DNA from 3 places in the Burkholderia torrens genome. Region 3 is predicted to be linked to each of the others. Evidence: riboswitches for the same ligand, from Rfam matches in the RefSeq annotation. Region 3 holds a riboswitch; each other region holds the start of a gene.
What was found. A riboswitch is a leader RNA that binds a small molecule or an ion and turns the genes downstream of it on or off. The one in region 3 is predicted to bind cobalamin.
Positions count from the first base shown of each region.

Region 1 (5,534 bases), on a different replicon from region 3:
CTGCAGCGTGACCGCGTTCGCGACCAGCCGGCCGCCGGGTTTCAGCGACGCCCAGCACGCGTCGAGGACGCCGGGCGCCGTTGCCCCGCCGCCGATGAAGATCGCGTCGGGCGTGGCAAGCCCGGCAAGCGCATCGGGCGCACGGCCCGCGACGAGCTGCAGGCCCGGCACGCCGAGCGCGTCGCGGTTGTGTTCGATGAAGCGCTGCCGTTCCGCATGCGCTTCGATCGCGATCGCCTGGCAGGACGGATGCGCGCGCATCCATTCGATGCCGATCGAGCCGCTGCCCGCGCCGACGTCCCACAGCAGCTCGCCGGGCGCGGGCGCGAGGCGGCCGAGCGTCATCGCGCGCAGGTCGCGCTTGGTGAGCTGGCCGTCGTGGCGATAGGCGTCGTCGGGCAGGCCGGGCGTGAGCGCGCGACGCGGCGCGTCGGGGCCGGCCTGGCAGTCGAGCGCGACGAGGTTGAGCGCGGCCGTTTCGGCGACGGTCCAGTCCTGCGCCAGGCCGTCGAGACGACGCTCGAGCGGGCCGCCCAGATGTTCGAACACGCTGAGGCGCGTCGGCCCGAAACCGCGCGCGGCGAGTTCGGCCGCGACGGCGGCGGGCGTGCGGCCGTCGGCGCTCAGCACGAACAGGCGCCGGCCCGGCAGCAGATGCCGCGCGAGCGTCGCGAGCGGACGGCCGACGAGCGAGACCGCGCCGACGTCCTGCAGTGCCCAGCCGAGGCGCGCGGCCGCGAGCGACAGCGACGACGGTGCGGGCAGCGCGCGCCATTCATCGGGGGAAAGCTGGCGTGCGAGCGTCGCGCCGACGCCGAACAGCATCGGGTCGCCGCTCGCGAGCACGCACACGGGCGACGGGCGCCGTGCGAGCACGCCCGCCAGGTCGAACGGCGACGGCCACGCTTCGCGCGCGGCCGGCAGCCGCGCGGGCAGCATGTCGAGATGCCGCTTCGCGCCGACCACGAGCGTCGCGTCGAGCAGCGCGCGGCGTGCGCTGCGGCCGAGCCCCGCGTAACCGTCGTCGCCGATGCCCACCACCGTCAACCACGTCGTCATGCACTCTTCCCCATCGTTCGATTCCATCGTGTCGCCGCCCGGCCGTGAAAGCGCCGGCGCTGCCGTCCGCATTGCAAAAAACGGCATGGTACCGTGTTCGCTCCCGCGTTTCATCTGCCGGCCCGCCGGCGCATGGCCGCTGCCCGTTTCACCCGCCGCAAACGGCCATCCGGTCGCGAATCGCGGTCGAAATCGGGTATCCTACGGCCGTTCGTTCGCCGGTGCCCTTCGGGGCCGAAGAGGGAACACAGGGCGCGCCGCGCGCCGCTGTGGCTGCCCCCGCAACTGTAGACAGCGAGCCGATCTCCCCCTCATGCCACTGGTTTCACCGGGAAGGCCGGGAGCCGGCGCCGACCTGTCAGCCAGGAGACCTGCCGGCCAGAAAGTGCGTGCGTGCCAGTCGGCGTCGGGCGGGGTGTACCGATGCGTTGGCCGCGGCGCGACACTGTCCCGGTATCCCGTTGAGTTCCGCCCCCGATTCGATTCCTGCGTCGCCCGTCGTGCGCCCGTCGGCTTGCCCGGGGCTCGTGCGCGTGGTCGCGGCCGCCGACGGCGGGCTGTGCCGGATCAAGCTGCCGGGCGGCCGGCTCGATGCGCGCCAGGCGCGCGCGATTGCCGATGCAGCACGCCAATACGGCTCCGGCGCGATCGACGCGACCAATCGCGCGAATTTCCAGTTGCGCGGCATTCGCGACGGCGCCGCCGATGCGCTGACGCGCGCCCTGCTCGACGCGGGACTCGGCCCGCGCGTCGATGCAACGGCAGACTCGAGCGCCGATACGGCCGCGCTTGCCGCGAGCGACGACGTCCGCAACATCCTGCTCAGCCCGCTCGCCGGGCACGATCCCGCCGCACTCGTCGACAGCCGCGCGCTCGCCATTCCGCTGCTCGACATGCTGGCCGGCGAGCCGCGCCGCGGCGAGCTGTCGCCGAAATTCTCGATCCTGCTCGACGGCGGCGAATCGGTCGCGGCGCTCGATCATCCGCACGATATCTGGCTCGCCGCGTGGCGGCGCGCGGACGGCGCGGTACGCATCGCGGCCGGGCTGGCCGGCTGCCCGCCTGTCGCGGAGGGCGATCGGCCCGCGTCGGTCGACGTATCGCCCGATCAGGCCGTCGCGCTGGTCCGCGCACTGCTGCTCGCGTTCCTCGATCTCGCGCCGGCCGACGTAACGCGGATGCGCGCCGTGCTCGCGACAGTCGGCGAACGTGCGTTGTTCGACCGCGCGCAGCACGACCTTCCCTTCCCGCTCACGGCCGATCCCGCGCTCGCCGGCTGGCGGCGCACGAGTGCCGACCCGAAGCTGCGTTTCGGCGTACGCCCTGCGCTTGATCCGGCCCGCTGCAACGTCGGCGCGCAATGCATACTCGGGCGGCTTGACGCGACGCAGCTGGAACAGCTTGCCGCGCTGGCCGAAGCCGAAGGCGACGGTACGCTGTCGATGACGCCGTGGCAAGGCGTGTTTCTGCACGGTGTGCCGAACGAGCGCGCGGCGGCCACGCTCGACGCGCTCGCGTCGATTGGCCTCGTGTGCCAACAGACGGACCCGCTCGCGACGCTCGTCGCCTGCACCGGTAGCGCAGGTTGCGCGAAAGCACGCGCCGACACGAAAGGCGACGCACTCGCACTCGCCGCGCGCATCGGCCAGCCGGTCGACGTGCACCTGACCGGGTGCGAACGCCACTGCGCGCTGCCGCATCCCGCGACGCATACGCTCGTCGCGGTGGCGCCCGCGCATTACGACCTTTACCGGCGCGACGCGGCCGAGGGCCTCGGCGCCCCGCTCGCGCGCCATCTGACGATTGACCAGGCCGCGGCCCGTTTGACGGGCGCGCGGCACAGCCAGGACACCACCGATGCTTGACTACATTCGCGACGGGCAGGAAATCTACCGCCAGTCGTTCGCGACGATCCGCGCCGAGGCCGACCTGTCGCAGGTTCCGCCCGACCTCGAGAAACTCGCGGTGCGCGTGATCCATGCGTGCGGGATGGTCGATGTCGTCTACGACCTGCGCTTCTCGGCCGGCGCGGGCACGGCGGGCCGTGCGGCGCTCGCGGCCGGCGCGCCGATCCTGTGCGATGCGCGGATGGTCGCCGAAGGCATCACGCGCGCACGGCTGCCTGCGGCCAACCGCGTGATCTGCACGCTCGGCGAGCCCGAGGTGCCCGATCTCGCGCGCCATCTCGGCAACACGCGCTCGGCCGCCGCACTCGAACTGTGGCGCCCGCATCTCGCGGGCAGCGTCGTCGTGATCGGCAATGCGCCGACCGCGCTGTTCCACCTGCTCGACATGATCGATGCCGGCGCGCCGCGCCCCGCGCTGATCCTCGGTTTTCCGGTCGGCTTCATCGGTGCGGCCGAATCGAAGGCGATGCTCGATGCAGACAGCCGCGGCGTGCCGTACGTCGCGCTGCTCGGTCGGCGCGGCGGCAGCGCGATGGCTGCCGCCGCGGTCAACGCACTCGCGACGGAGGTCGAATGACGACCGCGCGCGGACGGCTGTTCGGGGTCGGCGTCGGCCCCGGCGATCCTGAACTGATGACGATCAAGGCGTTGCGCGTGCTGCAGGCGGCGCCGGTGGTCGCGTATTTCGTCGCGAAGGGCAAGAAAGGCAATGCGTACGGCATCGTCGAAGCGCATCTGCTCGACGGGCAGACGCAACTGCCGCTCGTCTATCCGGTAACGACCGAGGCGCTGCCGCCGCCGCTCTGCTACGAGACGGTGATCGCCGACTTCTACGATACGGCCGCCGAAATCGTCGCGGCGCATCTCGATGCAGGCCGCGACGTCGCGGTGATCTGCGAAGGCGACCCGTTCTTCTACGGCTCGTACATGTACCTGCACGACCGCCTCGCGCCGCGCTACGACACCGAGGTGATCCCGGGCGTCTGCGCGATGCTCGGCGGCACGGCCGTGCTCGGCCAGCCGCTCGTCTATCGCAACCAGAGCCTGTCGGTGCTGTCCGGCGTGCTGCCCGAACACGAGCTGCGCGAGCGGCTTGCACGGGCCGACGCGGCCGTCGTGATGAAGCTCGGCCGCAATTTCGACAAGGTGCGGCGCGTGCTCGACGAACTCGGGCTCGCGAAACGCGCGCTGTACGTCGAGCGCGCGACGATGTCGAACCAGCGCATCGTGCCGCTCGACGCGGTCGACCCGATGGCGTCGCCGTATTTCTCGCTGCTCGTCGTGCCGGGGGAAAAATGGCAAGGATGACGACCCCGCCCGCGATCGTGATACTCGGCGCGGGCGCGCTCGACACCGCGCGCCGCATTCAGGCGCGCTATCCGGGCGCAAGCGTGCACGGCCTCGCGTCGCGCGTCGACGCCGACGTGCCGTTCGACGAACTCGGCGCGCACCTGCGCGAACTCTATGCGCGCGGTTTGCCGATCGTCGCGCTGTGCGCGGCCGGCATCGTGATCCGCTGCCTCGCGCCCGCGCTCGCCGATAAGGGCGTCGAACCGCCCGTGCTCGCGGTCGCGGAGGATGGCTCGGCCGTCGTGCCGCTGCTCGGCGGGCTGACGGGCGTCAACGTGATCGCGCGCGAAATCGCCGAATGCGTCGGCGTCGCGCCGGCCATCACGACCAGCGGTGAATTGCGCTTCGGCGCCTGCGTGCTCAATCCGCCCGCAGGCTATGCGCTCGCCGATCTCGCGCAGGGCAAGCGGTTCGTGTCCGACCTGCTCGCGGGTGCATCGACGCGCGTCGACGGCGCAGCGGCGTGGCTCGACGATGTCGCGCTGCCGCGCGACGATGCGGCCGCGCATGCGATCCGCGTGACACCCGACGCATGGCGCGGCACACGCGACGAACTCGTGATCCATCCGCGCAGCGTGGTCGTTGGCGTCGCCGCCGATGCCGTGCACGCCGGCGAAGCGCTCGCCGTGCGCATCGACGCCCTGCTCGCCGGACAAGGTCTCGCGCGGCTCGCAATCGCAGCCCTCGTCGCACCGGCATCGGCGATCGGCGAATCCGCACTGGAGGACGCCGCGCGAGCACTCGACGTGCCGCTGCGTTTCGTCGATGCCGACAGCGACGCGCCTGCCGATGCGGCCACGCTGCTTGGCCGCACGTTGCGTGTCGCGCACACGCTGCGTCCGGCATCGAAAGGCCTTGCATGCGCGGTGGCGTCGCATCCCGTCGATCCCGCCACGCTCGGCCGCGCGCGCGGGCGCCTCACGGTGCTCGGCCTCGGCCCGGGCGCCGCCGCATGGCTCACGCCGGCCGCCCGCGCCGCGCTCGCGGACGCGACCGACATCCTCGGCTACACGACCTACGTGAACATGGCCGGCCCGTTCCGCAGCGACCAGCGCGTGCACGGCACCGACAATCGCGAGGAAATGCAGCGCGCGCGCCATGCGTTCGAGCTCGCGGCCGAAGGCCGGCGCGTCGCGGTCGTGTCGTCCGGCGACCCCGGCGTGTTCGCGATGGCCGCGGCCGTGCTCGAAGCGCTCGACGAAGCGCGCGACCCGCAAT
Region 1 covers NZ_OZ480211.1:1,856,019-1,861,552, reverse strand. Annotated here, with positions in the region: gene cbiE (precorrin-6y C5,15-methyltransferase (decarboxylating) subunit CbiE) at 1-1,059, opposite strand, end outside; cobalamin riboswitch at 1,262-1,452, shown strand; gene cobG (precorrin-3B synthase) at 1,560-2,924, shown strand; gene AC5LXX_RS08480 (precorrin-8X methylmutase) at 2,917-3,543, shown strand; gene AC5LXX_RS08475 (precorrin-2 C(20)-methyltransferase) at 3,540-4,274, shown strand; gene cobJ (precorrin-3B C(17)-methyltransferase) at 4,271-5,534, shown strand, end outside.
Region 1: another riboswitch for cobalamin. It lies ahead of cobG (precorrin-3B synthase); the one in region 3 lies ahead of AC5LXX_RS18195 (CbtB domain-containing protein).

Region 2 (5,534 bases), on a different replicon from region 3:
TCCGCGCAGCGGCGCATGGCTGACGAACAGGCTGCCGTTCGCCCCGGACACGCCCGCCGACCGCTTGCCCGCGTATTTTGGTTCGGCGTCGACCACCCGCGCGTGTTGCCAGCCGATGCCGCCGCGGACGAACCAGTCGCCCGTGATCCGGCCGGCGACGCCCAGTTCCAGGCCGCGATTGCGCTCGAGGCCGGTGAGGTCGAAAAATCCCGGCCGAACCGGGTCGGCGACGCGGCGGTTGTACAGATCGAGCTGAAACAGTGCGAGCGTCGTGCTCAGCGCGCCGTCGCGCCAGTCGCTTTTCACACCGATCTCGTATTGGCGGTTGTATTGCGGGCCGAGATCGTTGGCGTTGCCGCGCGCGTCCGGCGTGATGCCGATCAGGTCGCCGCCGACCGGCGCGAAGCTCTTGCTGTACGACGCATACAAGCTGTGTGCGCCGACCGGCGACCACACGACGCCGAGCCGCGGGCTCCAGGCCGTCGTCGTGCGCCGCGAATGCAGACCGTTCAGCGCGTTGGTCGAAGCGACGTCGAAGCGTTCCCCGCGCAGGCCGCCGAGCAGCTTCCACGCTCGGCCGAGGTCGATGCGGTCCTGCGCGAAGATTGCGTAGTCGCTGACACGGTGGCGATTCATCGCATACGGGCGCGGCGCCGAGCCGGCCAGTGCGAAACGATCCGGTCCGCTGATCGGGACCGGCGCCGCATCGGCCTGCCAGAGCGTCGGATTGCGTTTCTGCCAGCCGTATTCGATGCCGAACAGCAGATGATGCAGCCCCGCTCCGGTCGCGACCTTGCCGCCCAGTTCGATACCGGTCTGCACGTTGAGATGCGTCATGTCCTGCAGGTAGCGCGCTCGCTGCACGCGCCGATAGTCGCGCGGCTTCGTGACGTAGCTTTGCGTGACGTAGGTATTGTCGAAGGTGCTGCGCAAATCCAGCACGCCCAGCGTATGACGCAGCTCCCAGCCGTCATCGAACGCGTGCGTGAAGACCGAGCGCCAGTTCATGTTCGCGTCGCGGATGGTGTCGCGGCCCGCCGCGCCGAAGAAGGTTGCTCGCCGCGCGGACGGCAGCGAGTACGCGACCGGCTTGCCGGCCGCGTCAAGCGCGGCGACCGGCGCCGGCATGCCGCGATCGGGCACGCGTCGGTACGCGTCGTATTCGAACTGCAGCAGCCAGCTGCGCCGCGCGCCCCGCCATTTGATCGACGGCGCGACGTACTGGCGCGTGCCGTCGACATGGTCGCGGAAGCTGCCTGCGTGTTCGCGTCCGGCATTCAGCCGCACGCTCCATGCGCTCGACAGGGTCCGGTTGAGATCGACCGACGCACCGAGCCGCCCATAACTGCCGGTCGCCGCCGACAGATGTCCGAAGTTTTCCGGCAGCGGCTGCTTGGTGATCCGGTTGATGACGCCGCCGCCGCTGCCGCGCCCGTACAGCGCCGCCGCCGGCCCCTTCAGCACTTCGACGCGTTCGATGTTGCCGAGACTGCGCACGTATTGCGCGTCGTCGCGCATGCCGTCGAGCAGCAGGTCGCCCGCGGCGGAAAAGCCGCGAATACGGAACGAATCGAAGCGCGTATCCGACGTGTTGGACACGCCCGGCACGCCGGCCAGCGCGTCGGCCAGCGTGCGGCCGCCATAGGACAGCGTTTCCTCGACCGCGACGCTGTCGATCGTTTGCGGTACGTCGCGCGGATCGCTCGCGGTGCGAGTCGCAGTGCTCACGCGTTCGGCGCGCGGATCGTTCGGATGACGGCGGCTGCGCACCTCGACCGCGGGCAGTTCTTCATCGAATTCGGCCGCCGGGGCAGGGAAGGAGGCGACGCCGGCGATCGAGCACAGCGACAGGGCCAGCACCGGAAAGCGCTGCCCGGATTTGTGTCGTTTCGACATGGAAATTTAAGGATGACTGAGTGATTGCCTCACATTGCCGTTGCGCAGTGGTTTCGTTGTTATCGGGTGAAGTTTATCTCGACTAGTTGAAAACGACAATCATTCGCGTTCGCTGCTGGCCGCTTGCCTTGACGCTCCCCGCACCGCCGCCTACACTCGCACGCGTTTTGGTGCTCGCGCGTGCCGCTCCGGCGCGCGCAGTTAAACGGGAAACAGGGAGCCTGCCTGCACCGCAGTCGAGCCAACCTGTGCTGCCCCCGCAACGGTAAGCGAACGTGTCGCGCGCAGCGCGATGCAGCGCCGCTTCGCCGCCTGCCTCGTGCAGGCGGACGACCGCCACTGGATGCCGCGCGCATCCGGGAAGGCGAAGCGGCGTGTTCGCCAGCCCGGATACCGGCCTAAACGTTTGGGGTTCAGCGCCGCGGGGAGGCGGCGCATCGTCCACGGCCGCAGCAGGCCCGACGCCCGGTGTTTCCCGCTTCCTCCGCCGATCTGCCCCCCGCGCGAACGCGTCCAGGCCGGTACGGCGAACGGCAGGCGGCGCGGGCAGGGCCGGCGGCAGCCGTGTTGGCATTCACGATGTCGACCGTTCGCAAGGAAGCGTCATGTCCGATTCGTTGTTCCGCCCGTCGTGCGGCCGTCCGCGCGGATCACGCGGCGATCTTCCTGCGCTTCGCCCGATGAATTGCCTCGCCGCCACCGACGCGACGATCCCGTCCTGATTCCCTCTTCGACACCGGACCTACCATGACCCTACGCAAGCTTCCCGTCACGATCGTCACGGGCTTTCTCGGCAGCGGCAAGACGACGCTGATGCGCCACATCCTGCAGCACGCCGAAGGCCGCCGCATCGCGGTGATCGTCAACGAATTCGGCGAACTCGGCATCGACGGCGAGATCCTCAAAGGCTGCGGCATCGGCTGCGAGGATGCCGACGGCGCGCAGGGCGAAGCGGCGGGCCAGCTGTACGAACTCGCGAACGGCTGCCTGTGCTGCACCGTGCAGGAAGAGTTCTACCCGGTGATGGAAGCGCTCGTCGAGCGCCGCGCGGACATCGACCACGTGCTGATCGAGACGTCGGGCCTCGCGCTGCCGAAGCCGCTCGTGCAGGCGTTCAACTGGCCGACGATCCGCAACAGCTTCACGGTCGATGCGGTCGTGACCGTCGTCGACGGGCCGGCCGCCGCGAGCGGCCAGTTCGCGGAAAACCCGCAGGCCGTCGACGCACAGCGCCGCGCCGATCCGAACCTCGACCACGAATCGCCGCTGCACGAACTGTTCGCCGACCAGCTGTCGTCCGCCGATCTCGTGATCGTGAACAAGGCCGATCTCGTCGGCGACGCGAAATTCGCGCAGATCGAAACCGCGATCCGCGACGAGATCCCGCCGCAGGTGAAGATCGTGCGCGCGACGCGCGGCGAGCTCGATCTCGCGATGCTGCTGGGCCTCGAGTCGGCATCGGAAGAAACGATCCACCTGCGTCACGACCATCACGGCTCGGCCGACGACGGCGATCACGATCACCATCACGACGATTTCGACTCGGTGGTCGTGTCGGGCGACGCCGGCACGCGCGAAGCGACGATCGCCGCGCTGCAGCGGGTCGTCGAAGCGCACACGATCTATCGCGCGAAGGGCTTCGCCGCGCTGCCCGGCGCGCCGATGCGGCTCGTGATCCAGGGTGTCGGCCGCCGCTTCGACAGCTATTTCGACCGCCGCTGGCAGGACGGCGAAACGCGTGCGAGCCGCTTCGTGCTGATCGGCGAGGATCTCGACGCGGCCGCGCTGCAGCGCGCGTTCGACGCCGCGTGCGCGGCCGAGCCGCAACAGGCGTAACGCACGATGCATCTGCTGCGCACCACGCCGGGCGGCTTCGTCGACGATACGCAGGGCGTCGTCCGGATCGACCAGCAGCCGGCCGACATCGTGATCCTGAGTTCGGCCGACACGACGCTGTCGCTGCTCGCGAGCGTCGTGCCGCAACTGCCGGCCGGCTTCCCGAGCGTGCGGCTTGCGAACGTCACGTTCCTGCGCCAGCCGGCGTCGGTCGATTTCTATGTCGACGACGTGCTGCGCCACGCAAAGACGGTCGTGATCGACCACCTCGGCGGCGAAGCGTATTGGCCGTACGGGATCGAGCAGGCCGTGTCGCTCGCGTCGAAACGCGGGCAGCGGCTCGCGATGTTCTCGGGCGACCTGCAGGAAGATCCGAACCTGGTCGCGAAGAGCACCGTCACGCCGGATCTGTGCCGGCTGTGGTGGCGCTATCTGCGCGAGGGCGGCGCGCACAACGCCGGCGCACTGCTGCGCAGCATTGCATTCCACACGCTCGGGTTCGGCGACGAACCCGAGCCGCCGCGCCCGCTGCCGGCCGCCGCGCTGTATCACCCGGCGCGCGACCGCGCGAGCGTCGACGACTGGCGGCCGCGCTGGACGCCCGGCGCGCCCGTCGTCGCGATCCTGTTCTATCGCGCGCACTGGCAGGCCGCGAACACGGCCGTGTTCGACGCGCTGGCCGACGCGCTGATCGACGCAGGGCTGAATCCGCTGCCGGTCGCGGTGACGTCGCTGAAGGATGCGGTGAGCCGCGAGGTCATCACGCAGCTCTGCGACACGCACGGCGTCGCGCTCGTGCTGAACACGACCGCGTTCGCGGCCGGCGCGATCGACAGCCCCGAACCGGACGTGCTTGCCGGCGACGCGCCGGTGCTGCAGGTGATCCTGTCCGGCGGCAATCGCGATGCGTGGGTGGCCGACAACCAGGGCCTGCACGCGCGCGACATCGCGATGCACATCGCACTGCCCGAAGTCGACGGGCGCATCGTCACGCGCGCGGTGAGTTTCAAGGGGCTCGCGTATCGCTGCCCGCATACCGAGGTCGACGTCGTGCGCTACCAGCCGGACGCCGAGCGGATCTCGTTCGTCGCGGCGCTCGCGCGCGGCTGGTGCCGGCTGCGCACGCTCGACAACGCCGACAAGCGCGTCGCGCTGATTCTCGCGAACTATCCGCAAAGCGAAGGGCGGATCGGCAACGGCGTCGGGCTCGACACGCCGGCGTCCGCGCTGCGCGTGCTCGCGGCGCTGCGCGACGCGGGCTACGCAGTGGCTGACCTGCCATCCGACGGCGACGCGCTGATCGCACGGCTCACCGAAGGCGTGACCAACGACACGGCCGTGCATGCGCTGCGCCCGGCGTTCCAGAGCTTCCCGCTGGCCGACTACGTCGCGCGTTTCGCGCGGTTGCCGGCCACCGTGCGCGACGCGCTGAACGAACGCTGGGGGCCGCCCGAAGCCGACCCGACGCTGCGCCACGGGCGCTTCACGATCGCCGGCTGGCGCGCGGGCAACGTGTTCGTCGGCATCCAGCCGTCGCGCTCGCGCGGCGAGAACGACTACGCGAGCTACCACGACGCGGATCTCGTGCCGCCGCATGCCTATCTCGCGTTCTATTTCTGGCTGCGCGACGCGTACCGGATCGACGCGGTCATCCATCTCGGCAAGCACGGCAACCTCGAATGGCTGCCGGGCAAGAGCGTCGCGCTGTCCGACGCATGCTGGCCCGACCTCACGCTCGGGCCACTGCCGCACCTGTATCCGTTCATCGTCAACGATCCGGGCGAGGGCAGCCAGGCGAAGCG
Region 2 covers NZ_OZ480211.1:1,835,141-1,840,674, forward strand. Annotated here, with positions in the region: gene AC5LXX_RS08385 (TonB-dependent receptor) at 1-1,896, opposite strand, end outside; cobalamin riboswitch at 2,048-2,312, shown strand; gene cobW (cobalamin biosynthesis protein CobW) at 2,644-3,732, shown strand; gene cobN (cobaltochelatase subunit CobN) at 3,739-5,534, shown strand, end outside.
Region 2: another riboswitch for cobalamin. It lies ahead of cobW (cobalamin biosynthesis protein CobW); the one in region 3 lies ahead of AC5LXX_RS18195 (CbtB domain-containing protein).

Region 3 (5,534 bases):
CCGTGTGGCGATGGCCGCTGCGGATCCGGCTCACGCCGTGGCGCAGGTTGACGCGATAGACGCCGCGCGTCCCCTGCACGGGTCTGCCGTGCACGGCGAAGATCACCGCGTCGCCCTGCATCAACGGCACCACTTCGGTACGTGATTGCATGCGTGGCCGCTGTTCCGTCAACACGAATTCCCCGCCCGTGAAATCGCGGCCCGGCGCCGACAGCAGGATCGCGACCTGCAACGGAAACACGTGTTCGCCATAGAGATCCTGATGAAGGCAGTTGTAGTCGTCGGGACCGTATTGCAGGATCAGCGGCGTCGGTCGCGTTTGTCCTGCCGCGTGGCAGCGATCGAGGAATGTCGCGTGGTCGTTCGGATAGCGGACGTCGATTCCGAGTGCCTGGTTCCAGCGATTCGCGATGGGTGCGAGATGCGGATAGATCGTCGCGCGCAGCTCGGCGATGGCCGCAGGCAGCGGGTACGCGAAGTATTTGTATTCGCCGCGGCCGAATCCGTGCCGCGCCATCACGACGCGCGAACGATAGAGTGCATCCCGCGGATAGAGCGACGCAAGCGCATCGCATTCGTCCGTCGAAATCAGGCCCGGCACATGCGCGCACCCATAACGATCGAGCTCGGAACCGACGGTCCGCCAGTCGATGGTGTCGACGCGTTGCGCGATGTCCGGCGATTCGATGGCAGGTTGCAGATCGGCGATGTTCACGGGCGTCCCTCGGTTCGTCAGCGATGTGGCGCCGCGCGGAATGCTCGGAAGCGTTGCGTGCACGGTTGCAGCCACAAAAAAATGATGGCCCCAGTCTAGCGACGTTCGAGCACAGATGCGCTCCAGATCTTGCGCTTCAATTCGGAAGGGGGAGGAGGGCATGCGGCGCGCACGATACATCGAAGGCTGCGACGTATCAGTGCGGAAAGGCGGGGAAGCGGAGAAGCGAAGCTGCGAATCCTCCACGACAGGCGGCCGGCGCATACCGGCCACCCGTCGCAACGCGAATCAAGCCATCGACCGGAACAACCAGTAGAGCGCGCCGGCAAGCACGATCGACGCCGGCAGCGTCAGCACCCACGCGAGCACGAGGCTGCGCACCGTGCCCCATTGCAGCCCCGACCCGTTCGCCGCCATCGTGCCCGCGACACCCGACGACAGCACGTGGGTCGTCGACACCGGCAGCCCGTACACGTCGGCGGCGCCGATCGTCAGCATCGCGACGAGTTCGGCCGACGCGCCCTGTCCGTAGGTCAGATGCTGCTTGCCGATTTTCTCGCCGACGGTCACGACGATCCGCTTCCAGCCGACCATCGTGCCGAGGCCCAGCGCGATCGCGACGGCAACCTTCACCCACGTCGGAATGAATTTGGTCGCGTGGTCGAGCTGCTTGCGATAGTTGTCGATCGCAAGCTTGTCGTCGGCGGCGAACGCGGGCTGGCCCGACTTCTCGATCAGGCGGATTGCTTCGGACACCAGATACATCGTGTTGCGCACGTTGTCGACGTCGCGCTGCGGCACGGCGGCCATCGACCCCGACGCGCCGACGGCCGTCGCGAGCGACGTCGACAGCTGCTGCACGGCCGGCAGCACGGCGGGCGTCAGTTCACGACGCTGCACGTAGTGTTCGACATCGGCGCGCGGGTTCGCGGACGGTGCGACGCCGTTCGTGTACTTGCCGAACGTCGCGGCCGCCTGGTTCGCGACGGCCACGAAAGTCTGCGATTCGGCCGGCGTGACGGCCTTGTTCAACGCATACGCAGTCGGCACCGTGCCGATCAGGATCAGCATGATGAGGCCCATCCCTTTCTGCCCGTCGTTCGAGCCGTGCGCAAACGACACGCCCGTGCAGGTCAGGATCAGCAGGCAGCGAATCCAGAACGGCGGCGGCTGATCCTTCGGCGGTTCCTTGTACAGCTCGGGAATCCGCACGAGCGTCTTCAGCACGAGCAGCAGCAGTGCCGCGCACAGGAAGCCGACGATCGGCGAGAACAGCAGCGACTTGCCGACGCCGAGCGCCTGGGCCCAGTCGACGCCGCTCGTGCCGGACGGCCCGTGCATCAGCTGGTTCATCAGCCCGACGCCGATGATCGACCCGATCAGCGTATGCGAGCTCGACGACGGCAACCCGAAATACCAGGTCGCGAGGTTCCAGACGATCGCGGCGATCAGCAGCGCGAACACCATCGCGAAGCCCGAGCCGCTGCCAACCTGCAGGATCAGCTCGACCGGCAGCAGTTGCAGGATGCCGAACGCGACGGCGCCGCTCGAGACCATCACGCCGAGGAAGTTCCACATGCCGGACCAGATCACCGCGACGTTCGGCGTCAGCGAGTGCGTATAGATCACGGTGGCGACCGCGTTCGCGGTGTCGTGGAAGCCGTTGACGAATTCGAAGCCGAGCGCGATCAGCAGCGCGGCGCCGAGCAGCAGGTACGGGAACAGCTTCCCTTCGCGGACCGGCGACAGATCGTCGATCAGGTGCGTGGCGATATAGATCGCGCCGAGCGCGAGCACCAGCAGGAAGACGGCATAGCCGACCTGCCTGGTGCGTTCGACGGAGCCCGAATTGTTCGGTGCGGACGAAGCAGGTTGATTCATGACGGCATCTCGTAAGGGAACCGCGTCCGATCCTATCTGCGGCCAGCAGACAGTTTGATGACAGTCGGGACCACGAACGGTGTGCGTTGTCGACACGTAAGGAAAATGAAGGCATGCATGCGCGACGCGAGGTACCGGCCCGCATCGTCATCCACATAGTGAGCGCAAGACGGGCCTATGCGTTGTCGTCCGTGCTCAACGTCCATCCATGTGGTGATGCGACGAGCGTCGTGCAGGACAGCGGCGCGATGTCGAGGCGGGTTGCTGTCTTCGAATCCATCCGCAACGCATGCGCGACGGCCGCGCGAACGATCGTCGCATGCGTGACCGCAACGATGTCGCGGTCGCGCTGCAGCGTGTCCAACCAGGTGCCGACGCGGCGCATGGTGGCGTCGAACGATTCGCCGCCGTGCGGCGACGCTGACGGGTCGCTGATCCACGCACCCAGTTCGTCCGGCAAGTCGCGTGCGAGGTCGTGCAAGCGCTTGCCGCGCCAGTTGCCGTAGTCGATGTCGCGCAGTGCGTCTTCAACGTCGGCATGTAACCCGAGTGCGTCGGCGGTCTGCCGCGCACAGCGCGCAGGGCTGCACAGCACGAGCGAGCCGTTAACGCCTGCCCACCGGTCGCGCAGTGCAGCGGCTTCGGCGAGCCCGCGGGCATCGAGCGGATCGTCGTCGGGAAACGTGCCGGTGCGCATCGCCCGGGTCGGCGCGTGTGCGATCAGGTGCAGCGAGGCATGCAGGGTCATGTCGGTTTTCGGGGAATCCGGAGCGGGACGCAATCGTCACCGTGCGATCACTTCAATACGCGAACGTTCGCGCGTACAATTCGCCCGATACGAAACGCGGAAGCCGGTGCAATTCCGGCGCGGTCGCGCCACTGTAACCGGGGAATCGACGATCCCGGAAGCCAGACCTGCCTTCGTACCCATTCAACATTTGTCGGGGCGCGAATCCCCTGAGGTGCATCCATGAGCGAAGCAGTGCTGAAGCCGGCGGCCGTGCCGGCACCCATCCCCGTCCGTGAACTGTTGCCGTGGGCCGTGTTCGTCGGCCTGATCCTGTTGCTCGCGCTTTATTTCGTCGGCGCGGAACAGGGCGCGACGTCGCTCGTGCCGGGCATGTACGTCCACGAGTTCGTCCACGACGGCCGCCATCTGCTCGGCTTTCCCTGCCACTGACGCGGAGGCCGTGATGGTCGGAAAGCTGCTCATGCGCGGGATGCTCGCAGGCATCGCCGCAGGCCTCCTCACGTTCGGTTTCGCCAGAATCGTCGGCGAACCGCAAGTCGATCAGGCAATCTCCTTCGAAGAAAAAACCACCGCCGCCAGTGGCGAGGCACCGGAGCCCGAGCTGGTCAGCCGCCGGACGCAGGCGGGCCTCGGGCTGCTGACGGGTGTCGTGACCTACGGCGCGGCATTCGGCGGGCTGTTCTCGCTGGTTTTCGCGTTTGCCTACGGGCGAGGCAGCCGCCTCCCCGCACGGCCGCTGGCCGCGTGGCTCGCGCTGGCGGCATTCATCGCGCTCGTGATCGTGCCGAACCTCAAGTACCCGGCCAATCCGCCGTCGGTCGGCGATCCCGACACGATCGGCTACCGCACGGGCCTGTTCTTCCTGATGATCGCGATCTCGGTCGCGACGATGGTGTTCTCGGTCAGCGTGCGCCGCCATTTGCTGGCGAAGCTCGGCCAGTGGAACGCGTCGATCGTCGCCGGGCTCGTGTTCGTCGCGATCATCGCGGCCGTGCAGGTCGGGCTGCCGTCTGTCAGCGAGTTGCCGGCCGATTTCCCGGCGGCCGTGCTGTGGAAGTTCCGCGTCGCGGCGATCGGCATGCAGGTGATCATGTGGACGACGATCGGCCTGTTGTTCGGCGCCTGGGTCGAGCGCAGCGAGCGCATCGGCTTGCGCGCCGCCTGACGCGCAGCGCAGCGGGGCGCGCCTAGCGCAGCATGCGCGGCGCGCTCCCCGTCGATTCGCGCGCCAGCGCGACGAACGCGGCCAGATAGTCGATCGATGCGTCCGCTTCGCGGATGCCGAGGAAGATCTGCTTCGCGATCCCCTTCTTGCCGAGCTTGACCGGCACGACCGCCATCCGGTCTGCATACTCGTCGGCCAGCCATCTCGGCAGCGCGGCCACGCCGCGTTCGCTTGCCACCATCTGCAACATGATGTCGGTCGTCTCGATCGACTTGTGCCGCCTCGGCACGATGCCGGCCGGCGTCAGGAACTGGTTGTAGATGTCGAGCCGGTCGGTCTCGACCGGGTACGTGATCAGGATCTCGTCGGTCAGTTGCTCGGGCGTCACGTAGTCGGCGTTCGCGAACCGGTGCGAGTCGGCGACCACCAGCACCTGCTCGTAATCGAACACGGGATCGAAGCGCAGCCCCGGCTTGTTCAGCGGATCGGGCGTGACGAGCACGTCGATGTCATAGCCGAACAGCGCGCCGATGCCGCCGAACTGGAAGCGCTGCTTTACGTCCACGTCGACGTCGGGCCAGCGCGACAGGTAGGGCGAAACGACCTTCAGCAGCCACTGGTAGCACGGGTGGCACTCCATCCCGATGCGCAGCGTGCCGCGCTCGCCCTTCGCGTACTGCTTCATCCGCTCTTCGGCGAGTTCGAACTGCGGCAGCAGCCGGTTCGCCAGCTTCAGCAGATATTGCCCGCCCTGCGTGAGCCGCAGGCCGCGGCCTTCGCGGTCCCAGATCGGCGTGCCGAGCTGCTGCTCGATTTTCCGGACGGTATGGCTGAGCGCCGATTGCGTGAGGTGCAGCGCATGGGCGGCCGCGGTCAGCGAGCCCTGGCGCTCGACTTCACGAATGACGACGAGATGGAATCGTTCCAGCATGGATTTCGCTCGCGCAACGAATGCATGAACAGTTTTAATGGATGAATGAAATAATGCCATTTTATTTCATGGTTTGAAATCCCTATGATGG
Region 3 covers NZ_OZ480212.1:396,280-401,813, forward strand. Annotated here, with positions in the region: gene AC5LXX_RS18180 (2OG-Fe(II) oxygenase) at 1-715, opposite strand, end outside; gene AC5LXX_RS18185 (inorganic phosphate transporter) at 1,004-2,596, opposite strand; gene AC5LXX_RS18190 (histidine phosphatase family protein) at 2,772-3,344, opposite strand; cobalamin riboswitch at 3,395-3,533, shown strand; gene AC5LXX_RS18195 (CbtB domain-containing protein) at 3,567-3,776, shown strand; gene AC5LXX_RS18200 (CbtA family protein) at 3,790-4,512, shown strand; gene AC5LXX_RS18205 (LysR family transcriptional regulator) at 4,535-5,443, opposite strand.